4 regions of the Alteromonas sp. KUL150 genome follow, and region 4 is predicted to be linked to each of the others. Evidence: predicted binding sites of a transcription regulator. Region 4 holds the regulator's gene; each other region holds the start of a gene.
What was found. The regulator FliA, encoded in region 4, starts transcription of late flagellar genes. The targets are predictions, from matches to a motif close to CTAAAGNTNNNNNNNNNNNNGCCGATA.
Positions count from the first base shown of each region.

Region 1: GVO62_RS09755 (VC2046/SO_2500 family protein) is a predicted target of FliA. The motif match lies at 1,275-1,301, and genes of this name have one in related genera.
Region 2: pomA (flagellar motor protein PomA) is a predicted target of FliA. The motif match lies at 1,165-1,191, and genes of this name have one in related genera.
Region 3: GVO62_RS12945 (DUF3530 family protein) is a predicted target of FliA. The motif match lies at 1,108-1,134, and genes of this name have one in related genera.

Region 1 covers NZ_BLIJ01000040.1:39,200-41,403, forward strand. The annotation lists gene GVO62_RS09750 (response regulator) at 1-1,212, opposite strand, end outside; gene GVO62_RS09755 (VC2046/SO_2500 family protein) at 1,334-1,888, shown strand; gene trhO (oxygen-dependent tRNA uridine(34) hydroxylase TrhO) at 2,045-2,204, shown strand, end outside.
Region 2 covers NZ_BLIJ01000070.1:21,180-23,383, forward strand. The annotation lists gene GVO62_RS16945 (flagellar motor protein MotB) at 1-353, opposite strand, end outside; gene pomA (flagellar motor protein PomA) at 353-1,114, opposite strand; gene xseB (exodeoxyribonuclease VII small subunit) at 1,514-1,756, shown strand; gene GVO62_RS16960 (farnesyl diphosphate synthase) at 1,786-2,204, shown strand, end outside.
Region 3 covers NZ_BLIJ01000055.1:27,423-29,626, reverse strand. The annotation lists gene GVO62_RS12950 (hypothetical protein) at 1-1, opposite strand, end outside; gene GVO62_RS12945 (DUF3530 family protein) at 144-1,025, opposite strand; gene rluA (bifunctional tRNA pseudouridine(32) synthase/23S rRNA pseudouridine(746) synthase RluA) at 1,189-1,905, opposite strand; gene rapA (RNA polymerase-associated protein RapA) at 1,958-2,204, opposite strand, start outside.
Region 4 covers NZ_BLIJ01000050.1:90,400-92,603, forward strand. The annotation lists gene GVO62_RS11980 (MinD/ParA family protein) at 1-806, shown strand, start outside; gene GVO62_RS11985 (RNA polymerase sigma factor FliA) at 803-1,534, shown strand; gene cheY (chemotaxis response regulator CheY) at 1,571-1,954, shown strand; gene GVO62_RS11995 (protein phosphatase CheZ) at 1,989-2,204, shown strand, end outside.

The DNA of each region.
Region 1 (2,204 bases), on a different contig from region 4:
ATTTATACTATCAGGGATATAAGCTGTAGGAACGTCGGTGTACTTTTCATCTAGTAAATTTTGAGACAAGGCTAAATGTCGCTTTGCGTCTATTAACTTTCCATCTATTGCGCTTATTCTGGCGTTAACAATTTTTCCAAAGATACTTATGTCAAAGTCGCGGTCTATTTTTTGAAGATGATCATCAAATTTTCCCCGCTGCAGTGTGAGAAGGGCCTCTTGTTGATACTTGTTGCGCTGTTTTTTATCTTCTGCAAATTCCGCAATGTCTAAATAGCTTCTGATAATGCCGCACCAATGAAGGCTGTTTTTGTGTACGGTACGTTTTGATAAATCCCAAATAGCTAAACTAGAGCTTGCCGCGAGTAGCAAATCCTCATTATCTCTGCCAATCTCGCAGGCTTTAAAATGCCTTGGCAGCGAATAGGGAGAAAGTTTAATTGCTTCCTTGATAGCCTCTAATGCTTTTTCACCAGATGTGATAGCTTGATAGGCCTGAGCAAGAATATCGTGTGCATCTGCATTAAATCTGTTGCGCTTGAGGGTTTTCTTAGCCACTGATATAGCTTTTTCGTAATCTTTCAATTGAAGGTAGGTTTTACCAATCGCGACTTGAGCCCAGAGCACAGGCTTTCCATCTATGTAGCTATTTAAAACATCAAGGGCTTTTTGAGGCTGATCGATTCGCCAATATAACTCTACCAAGAGTTGCTCGCAGTGACCTTTATAATGAGACGGCGCATCTAGGAGCGCTTCAATATGGTCGATAGCGCTATTGAGTTCTCCTTTATTAATCAGTGTATAAGCTTCTTTTAAGAACTCGCGTTTTTGAAAAGCGCGTACAATTCTAGATTTTAACTGTACCTGTGAAAAGGGTTTGATAAGAAAGTCATCTGGACGACGCTCTATTGAGCCTAACACTATCGGTCGTGCGCTATCGGCGCTAATTAAAATAAATACGGTCGTTGGACTAATGAGACTGGCCGTGCGCAGCTCCTCTATTAATTCATATCCATTTTTGTTGTCTGCGCCTAGATGAAGATCACAAATGATGATATCGAATTTATGCTTTTTACAAAGTGATACCGCTTGTTCTGCTGACGATTTAGTGACCACGTCAGACACGCCCATAGAGTGCATTAATCCCTTGAGGAGAAGGAGGAAAGGTCGTTGATCTTCAACAATCAATACTTGTTTGTTGCTAAATTGCATTTCGCATCCGTGAATGAGCACACCTAGGCCTAGTAGAAGTATATCTAACTTTAGAAAATAAGCTTAAGAAAAACATTATCTTGCCGAAAACATAAGTATGCAAATTAAGTAATAAAAATGGATGCCATTAGACACCCCCGCTGCTAACGACAATACGCCTATCGACCCCAGTATTTACTGGGAGCGAAGTGGGGTGCTTGCTCGCGCATCAGCGCAAGGTGCACTTTTTTCCTTATACCTTGCCATGCAGCAACACAGTGTTGCGGAGCCGTTTCAAATTGAATCGGCAAATTCAGGCCTAGAACAACAAAATAGCGTAAAGGCACAACTTGCCTCATTAAATCATTACAGACGGCCGTCACTCGCTGCGAGCGAAAGTGAATGGAAAACAATGCACGTTATGCCTTTGCTTGTTGCACAGGACTATGCCACAGCGCGATTGTACATGGCATTAAAACCCGCACCTTTAGCACAAACCAACGATGAAAAGCGTCTTCCCGATGACGTAATACACAACTGCAGCCTCGCTACGCAAAAAAGACTGAAAAAACAATATGCTAATTCAGTTAAAGAAGACAATACATTACTCTATGATATTCTCTCTTCACAACACGGTGAAACTGACTCTGCAAATCCTGAACACCTAAATTCAACGTCCTTTAGAAGTATGGCTTAGCACAACACCGTGCACCGTGAACACTCAAAAAGCATTCACTAGTACCAGTCCGCACAGATAATTACATCTGTCCTAGTTTTTAACCATTAGTTTTGTTATATTGCGCGCCGCATTTTTGCACTGGTCTTACGCTCCAATCAGCAAAGGTAAAAAACTATGTCTAAATATATTGTTTGCGCAATGTATAAATTTGTTGCGCTTGAAAACTTCAAAGAAATACGTCAACCGCTACTTGAAGCCATGGAAGCAAATGGCATCAAAGGCACTCTTCTTCTCGCTCACGAGGGTATAAACGGCACTGTGTCGGGCACCCGTG
Region 2 (2,204 bases), on a different contig from region 4:
TGCCGCCCACCGGCTGAGTCTTCATTACCAGCCTGAAATTCCAGCATTTGCTGCGTCATCTCGTTGGTCTGCTGCTGAATCGATTCGATAGGGGTCGGATCAGGCTTACCCGGGCGAAACTCCATTGCGATAACGCTAGTACCTTTGGGAATATCTTTAACTTCAATTTTATTTTGAACACCAAAAGCGAACTTCATTGAGCCCGCGATTTGTTTGAACTTAAGTACATCCATTTCAGAAAACGAAAGTAAAAGTACAAAAAAGCACATCAGCAGCGACATTAAGTCGGCGAAGGTCCCCATCCAAGCTGGCAGCCCCTCTGGGGGGCATTTTGGGCATTCTTCTTCAGCCATTACTCTTCCTCTGCGCTTCCGCGTTTACTCGCTGCAAGATAGTTTTTCAACACCCCCTCAATTACACGGGGATTTTGGCCATCGGCAATACCAACAATGCCATCTAGCACCAAGCTTTGATTGAGTTTTTCCTCACCGGCACGAACGGATAGTTTAAAAGCAATCGGCAGACAGATAACGTTAGCGAAGAATGCACCGTAGAGAGTAGTAAGTAGTGCAACCGCCATTGCAGGGCCGATGGCTTTCGGATCATCCATGTTAGAAAGCATGGCTACCAGCCCGATTAACGTACCGATCATCCCCATCGCGGGAGCGATGTCACCCATACCTTTAAAGAACGAGGCTCCGAAATCGTGGCGCTCTGATGTCATGGAAATATCTTTGGAAAGGGTTTCTCTGACTACCTCAATATCATGGCCGTCTACGAGCATATCAACGCCTTTTTGCATGAACTCGTTTGAGATCTCTGCTTCTTCTAACGCCAGAAACCCGCCTTTACGCGCAGCATCTGCCATTTCGACAATCTTCTCAATAAGTTCTTCGGGCGATTCAATTTTAAACATGAATGCCTTACCAGCAATCTTACCCGCACCAAAAAACTGGCCTAACGTAAATTGTGATAAAATGACAAATAAGGTGCCCCCAAATACGATAAGTATTGATTGCACGTCGATGAACATGCTCAAGCTGCCGCCCAGGATCATAGCCATAACTATGAAACCAATGGCGCCCAACATACCTATGACGGTTGCTAAATCCACTCACTCTTCCCCATTTAAACGCAGTCAGTGCTGTTAATCTACAGACATTCTATCGGCAATAGACAGAAATACTAAAACAACATTGTTGAAAAATATCACATTTATTAATTTTTATAATTAGAGCATAACGCTTTATCTCGCTTTCCTACCTTTTTATTTACTCGGAAACCATTTTATTCGCATTAAAGCGCGACGCGCTATTATTTGAGGCTGGAATTATGGTTACTAAGATAGCATCGAATATAGCACAATTTAACACTATGCTGATTTTTGACTTGAATGAAAAAAAAGCGATACGATGATGTTATTAGCGATATACAGACAAACCATTTGACCCTCGTGCAACCCTCGGTTAATGTGCGCGGTATACGTATTTTAGCCTTTATATTGAGTGTTTTTATGACGACGGAAAAACCATCAGCGTCTTTCGAAGAAACGTTATCGGAATTAGAAGCTATCGTTAACGAAATGGAAAACGGTGATTTACCGTTAAATAAAGCGCTAGAAAAATTTGAACGCGGTATTGCACTCTCTCGCCAAGGCCAGCAATCCCTTGAAAACGCTGAGCAAAAAGTAAAAATATTGCTTAACGAACAAGGCGAAGAAACACTTCAATCTCTACCTGAAAGTGAACACCCTTAAGAGGTTCATTTTTACATTACAGGCAATCTATGAATTTTTCTGCTTTGCATCAGCAAGTCAAACAGCAAACTGATGCATCTCTTCTTAAACTAATTGATGATTTACCGGATTACGCGCCGCGCCTTAAAGACGCCATGCGTCACGCGCTACTTGCAGGCGGTAAACGCATGCGTCCATTGCTCGTTCAGGTAGTGGGTAATACGCTAGACGTCCCCAAAAAAGACCAAATGGCCATTAGTATGGCTATTGAGTGCGTGCACGCTTATTCGCTGGTACATGACGACCTACCGGCAATGGATGATGATGACTTGCGCCGCGGCAAGCCTACCTGCCATATCGCATTTGATGAAGCAACTGCCATTCTAGCAGGTGATGCATTACAAGCACTTGCATTTACCGTATTAGCCGACGCGCCTTTGAGCTCTTTCGCAGAATCGAAACGAAGCCA
Region 3 (2,204 bases), on a different contig from region 4:
CAAGTAACTCAACCGCCTTTGTTTACTAAATTAAAGTATAGTCCAATTCGCAATTTTCACTCGCTAAGCTAATTGATAATTTGCCTTATTAACCTAGGTGTCTGTTTTGGGTGAATATTTAGACTAGGCTGAAGACGAGAGAATTACCAGCCCAAATGACGTGTCCAACCAATGGTGTTATTTGCAATTATCTGAATTTGCGGGTTTTTTTGAGTTTCCTTTATACTAAAGGCTAAAAAACTGCTGGGGATCGTTATTTGTCTGTAGTGTATTTTAAGTTCATTTTTTGCTCTTATTTTCCTTTTCAATGTTGTACTTGCTTCCCAATCGTTAAACGCGCTAAGTGATAAATCTAAAACCGGATATTCCGCTTTTGCCATGGTATTAATAAGCAGGTTATTCGTCGTATCTTCAGGCCAAAATGGTGAGATTGCGATGAAGGTGTCAGGATGTAAATTAGGTTGTAGCTCTGCCGCCGAGAAATAGGTCGCGGCAAGCATGCCTTGCGCAATCACCATGCGATAGCCAGAGCGGTTCTGTAAATAATTATTCAATGCGTTGACCTGCAAGGTTAGTGCAGACGTAGCTGTTTCGAAATTAAGGTATTGAGTAAGTTGATTACTTCTTGGATGTATTGCTTCGTCAGCTTGATTGTTTTGTGCTGCATCATCTTCTGGTGTGCTAGCGGCTGCCTCATCTGCTGAAGGCGTAGGGGCTAGAGGCAAGTTTACGGGGCTAATTACTACGTGCCATCCTTTTTCAGCGAGCAAGTCGGCAAGGCTGTTGCCCTCTGCGAGTGTAAGGCTTGAGGGAAAAGGCTCGGTAAAGATAATCGCAGTACCAAGAGATAAAGGGGTTTTTGCCTCTACCTCAATAACGGGGGCCTCTGCCTCACCGACCATTATTGATTTAACTTCCCCTGGAAGATAAGCATTGCTCACATCATTGAAAAAGTCGCCGTAAGCTATCACAGGGAACATAGACACCATGACAAAAAAATATAAGGTGATGGATTTCCTGTTCATATAAGCGTGCTATGCCTTTTCATTCTCTCAACGATGATATCTTCGATACTGTGAAACAACGAGATATTACAATTCTATAGTTTATCGGCAAATAAAATGAAAACTATAGGGGGCCGAATATAATGAACTAGGTTGTCGGTTTGGTGTTTCACAAACAACGAGCCTATTGTGTTTCAACTGAAAGCGAACTGGGACGATGCTGACTAAAGGGAATTGGTGTTTGAAAATGAAGCCATTGGCCCTGTGTAGGGTGACAGAAACTTAAGCTTTCCGCATGAAGCTGCAAACGAGGCGCCATAGCAAGTGCCTCGTCGTGAGCATAAAGCCTGTCTCCCAAAATTGGATGCCCTAAGGCAAGCATATGTACTCGTAATTGATGTGAGCGCCCTGTGATAGGATAAAGCGCCACCAAAGAGTAAGGGCAGCCATTTTCATCCACAGTTCGCTCTACCGCCTCAAAACGGGTCATCGCTTTTTTGCCGCGCTCAAAGTCGACCATTTGCTTTGGCCTATTAGGCCAATCGCAAATAAGCGGCAGATCAACGTCACCTGTATCGGCTTCAATATGGCCGTGGACACGAGCAAAATAGCGCTTTTTGGTTTGCCTTAATTCGAACTGCTTTGAAATGTGACGATGGCTCTCTTTAGTAAGCGCCAATACCAGTATACCCGAGGTCGCCATGTCCAGCCTGTGGACCACAGTTGCGGTAGGGTATACACGGTTTACTCGACTAATAAGCGAATCGCGATGCTCTAACGCTTTACCCGGCACGCTCAAAAGTCCACTCGGTTTATGCATTACCACCATATCCTCATCCTGATACAAAATATCAAGATAAGGCGTCATAGGTGGGTTATAAACAAAGCTCGGGTTTGCCATTATTTTCTCATTACTTGACGCGTCACTAAGGCGTTTAGCGCGACGCGTTATATTATGGGTTATTAACGACTATGCGCAGCGCGTCTAGCTCAACATCTGCTTCTTGAATAACTTTATCCAGCGCATTCATTTGCGTTTCAATAAATTCAATTTCACTGTCACGAACAGCAGGATTACGTTTTTGAAGGTCGCGCAATCGCTGTATTTCTTCGTTTAGTGTGTTGTGCATGTTGTTAAGCGCATCATGTTGCTTTTGATTTGCCTGCTGATGTGCAAGCTTTCGCGCTTTCTCAATAGCT
Region 4 (2,204 bases):
TCGCCGTCACCGGAGGCAAAGGTGGCGTTGGTAAAACAAATATTACTCTCAATACCGCTATCGCTATGGCGAAGCAGGGTAAGCGAGTCATGGTACTTGACGCGGACCTCGGTCTGGCAAACGTTGATGTTATGCTAGGACTTCGCGTAGAGAAAAACTTATCTCATGTGCTTTCAGGTGAATGTACCCTTGACGATGTTCTCGTCACCGGTCCGCACGGGATCAAGATTGCGCCGGCCACCTCTGGCACGCAGTCGATGGCAGAGTTATCCCCAACTCAACACGCAGGTTTGATCCGCGCTTTTAGCGAGCTAAGAACGCCGATAGACGTGCTGATTGTCGACACTGCTGCTGGAATTTCAGACATGGTATTGAGTTTCTCGAAGGCTTCTCAAGATATCATGGTCGTGGTTTGCGACGAGCCTACGTCACTAACCGATGCCTACGCCCTAATAAAAATCTTAAATCGCGAACATGGCGTTTTTCGTTTCAAGGTAGTGGCTAATATGGTACGCGACGTGCGTGAAGGCCAAGAATTATTTAGTAAATTAAGTAAAGTGACAGGGCGTTTTTTGGATGTTGCACTAGAATTAGTGGCAACGGTTCCATTTGATGAAAATATTCGCAAAGCCGTAAGAAAACAAACGGCTATTGTAGATGCCTATCCAGGCTCTCCAGCCGCAGTGGCCATAACACAACTTGCTAGTAGAGCATTGTCATGGCCCATCCCGGCTCAGCCAGGCGGACATCTTGAATTTTTTATTGAACAACTTGTTGCAGAAAAAGCAGTAGGAAATCAGCGTTGAACAGCAAGGCAGCCGCTTATCAACAACAAACCGATAAGTCGCAGTTAGTCGAAAGACATGCGCCATTGGTTAAGCGTATAGCGCATCACTTGATGGCTAGGTTGCCTGCAAGTGTTCTTGTTGATGACCTTATCCAATCAGGCATGATTGGGCTTTTGGAAGCTGCACGAAATTTTGACGGCTCTAAGGGAGCTAGCTTTGAAACCTTTGCAGGCATCCGTATTCGCGGAGCAATGCTAGACGAAATACGCAAAGGAGACTGGACCCCTCGTTCAGTCCATCGTAACGGACGTGCTATTTCGGAAGCGATATCCCAAGTAGAAGGTGAGACCGGAAGGGATGCAAGAGATTCTGATATTGCTGAAAAGCTTAACGTAAGCTTGCAGGATTATCACCAAATGCTCAATGAAGTAAATGCCGGCAAACTTGTCGGAATAGAAGATTTGGGTGTGTCGGAGGACGTAATCACTACTGAGCAGAGTAGAGGCAGTGATGCGCCGCTGGAAGACTTGATGCAGGGCGCTTTTCAAAAAGCACTTGCCCAAGCGATTACAACGCTACCTGAACGGGAAGCGATTGTGCTTTCTTTGTACTATGATGAAGAATTGAATTTACGAGAAATTGGTGAGGTTCTTGATGTAAGTGAGTCAAGAGTCAGTCAAATTCACAGTCAGGCCATGTTAAAACTCAAATCACGAATGAAGTCGTGGCAGGCTGACGAAGAATAGAAATTAATAACAATTAACCCCTCATTGGAGGCTATTTTGGACAAAAGTATGAAAATTCTTGTGGTTGATGATTTTTCTACCATGAGACGTATCATCAAAAACCTTCTTAAAGACTTAGGTTTTGCCAACATCCAAGAAGCGGATGACGGAAGCACTGCACTGCCAATGTTGCAGCAAGGTGATTTTGACTTCGTTGTTACTGACTGGAACATGCCCGGCATGCAAGGTATCGATTTGCTTCGCGCAATTCGAGCAGATGACAAGCTTAAACATTTACCTGTTCTTATGGTTACTGCTGAAGCTAAAAAAGAACAAATCGTTGCTGCAGCGCAAGCCGGTGTGAACGGGTACGTAGTAAAACCCTTTACAGCAGCAACGCTAAAAGAAAAATTAGACAAAATTTTCGAACGTTTAGGTTGATCCAGACGCTCACCAGATAAATGAGGTTTACTGGATGGCAACGAATATAAACGTTCCAATTTCGTTGGAAGAAGCCAAGCAACTCGTTACTTATCTTGAAGAAGGTGATAACGCTTCAGCCAATGCCCTACTTGAAGCAGCATCAATGAAAGAAAACGTTGAGTTGTTTGCTGAAGTAGGAAAATTAACGCGTCAACTTCATGACGCGTTAAATAACTTTCAGATTGATGATCGCATTAAAAACTTAGCA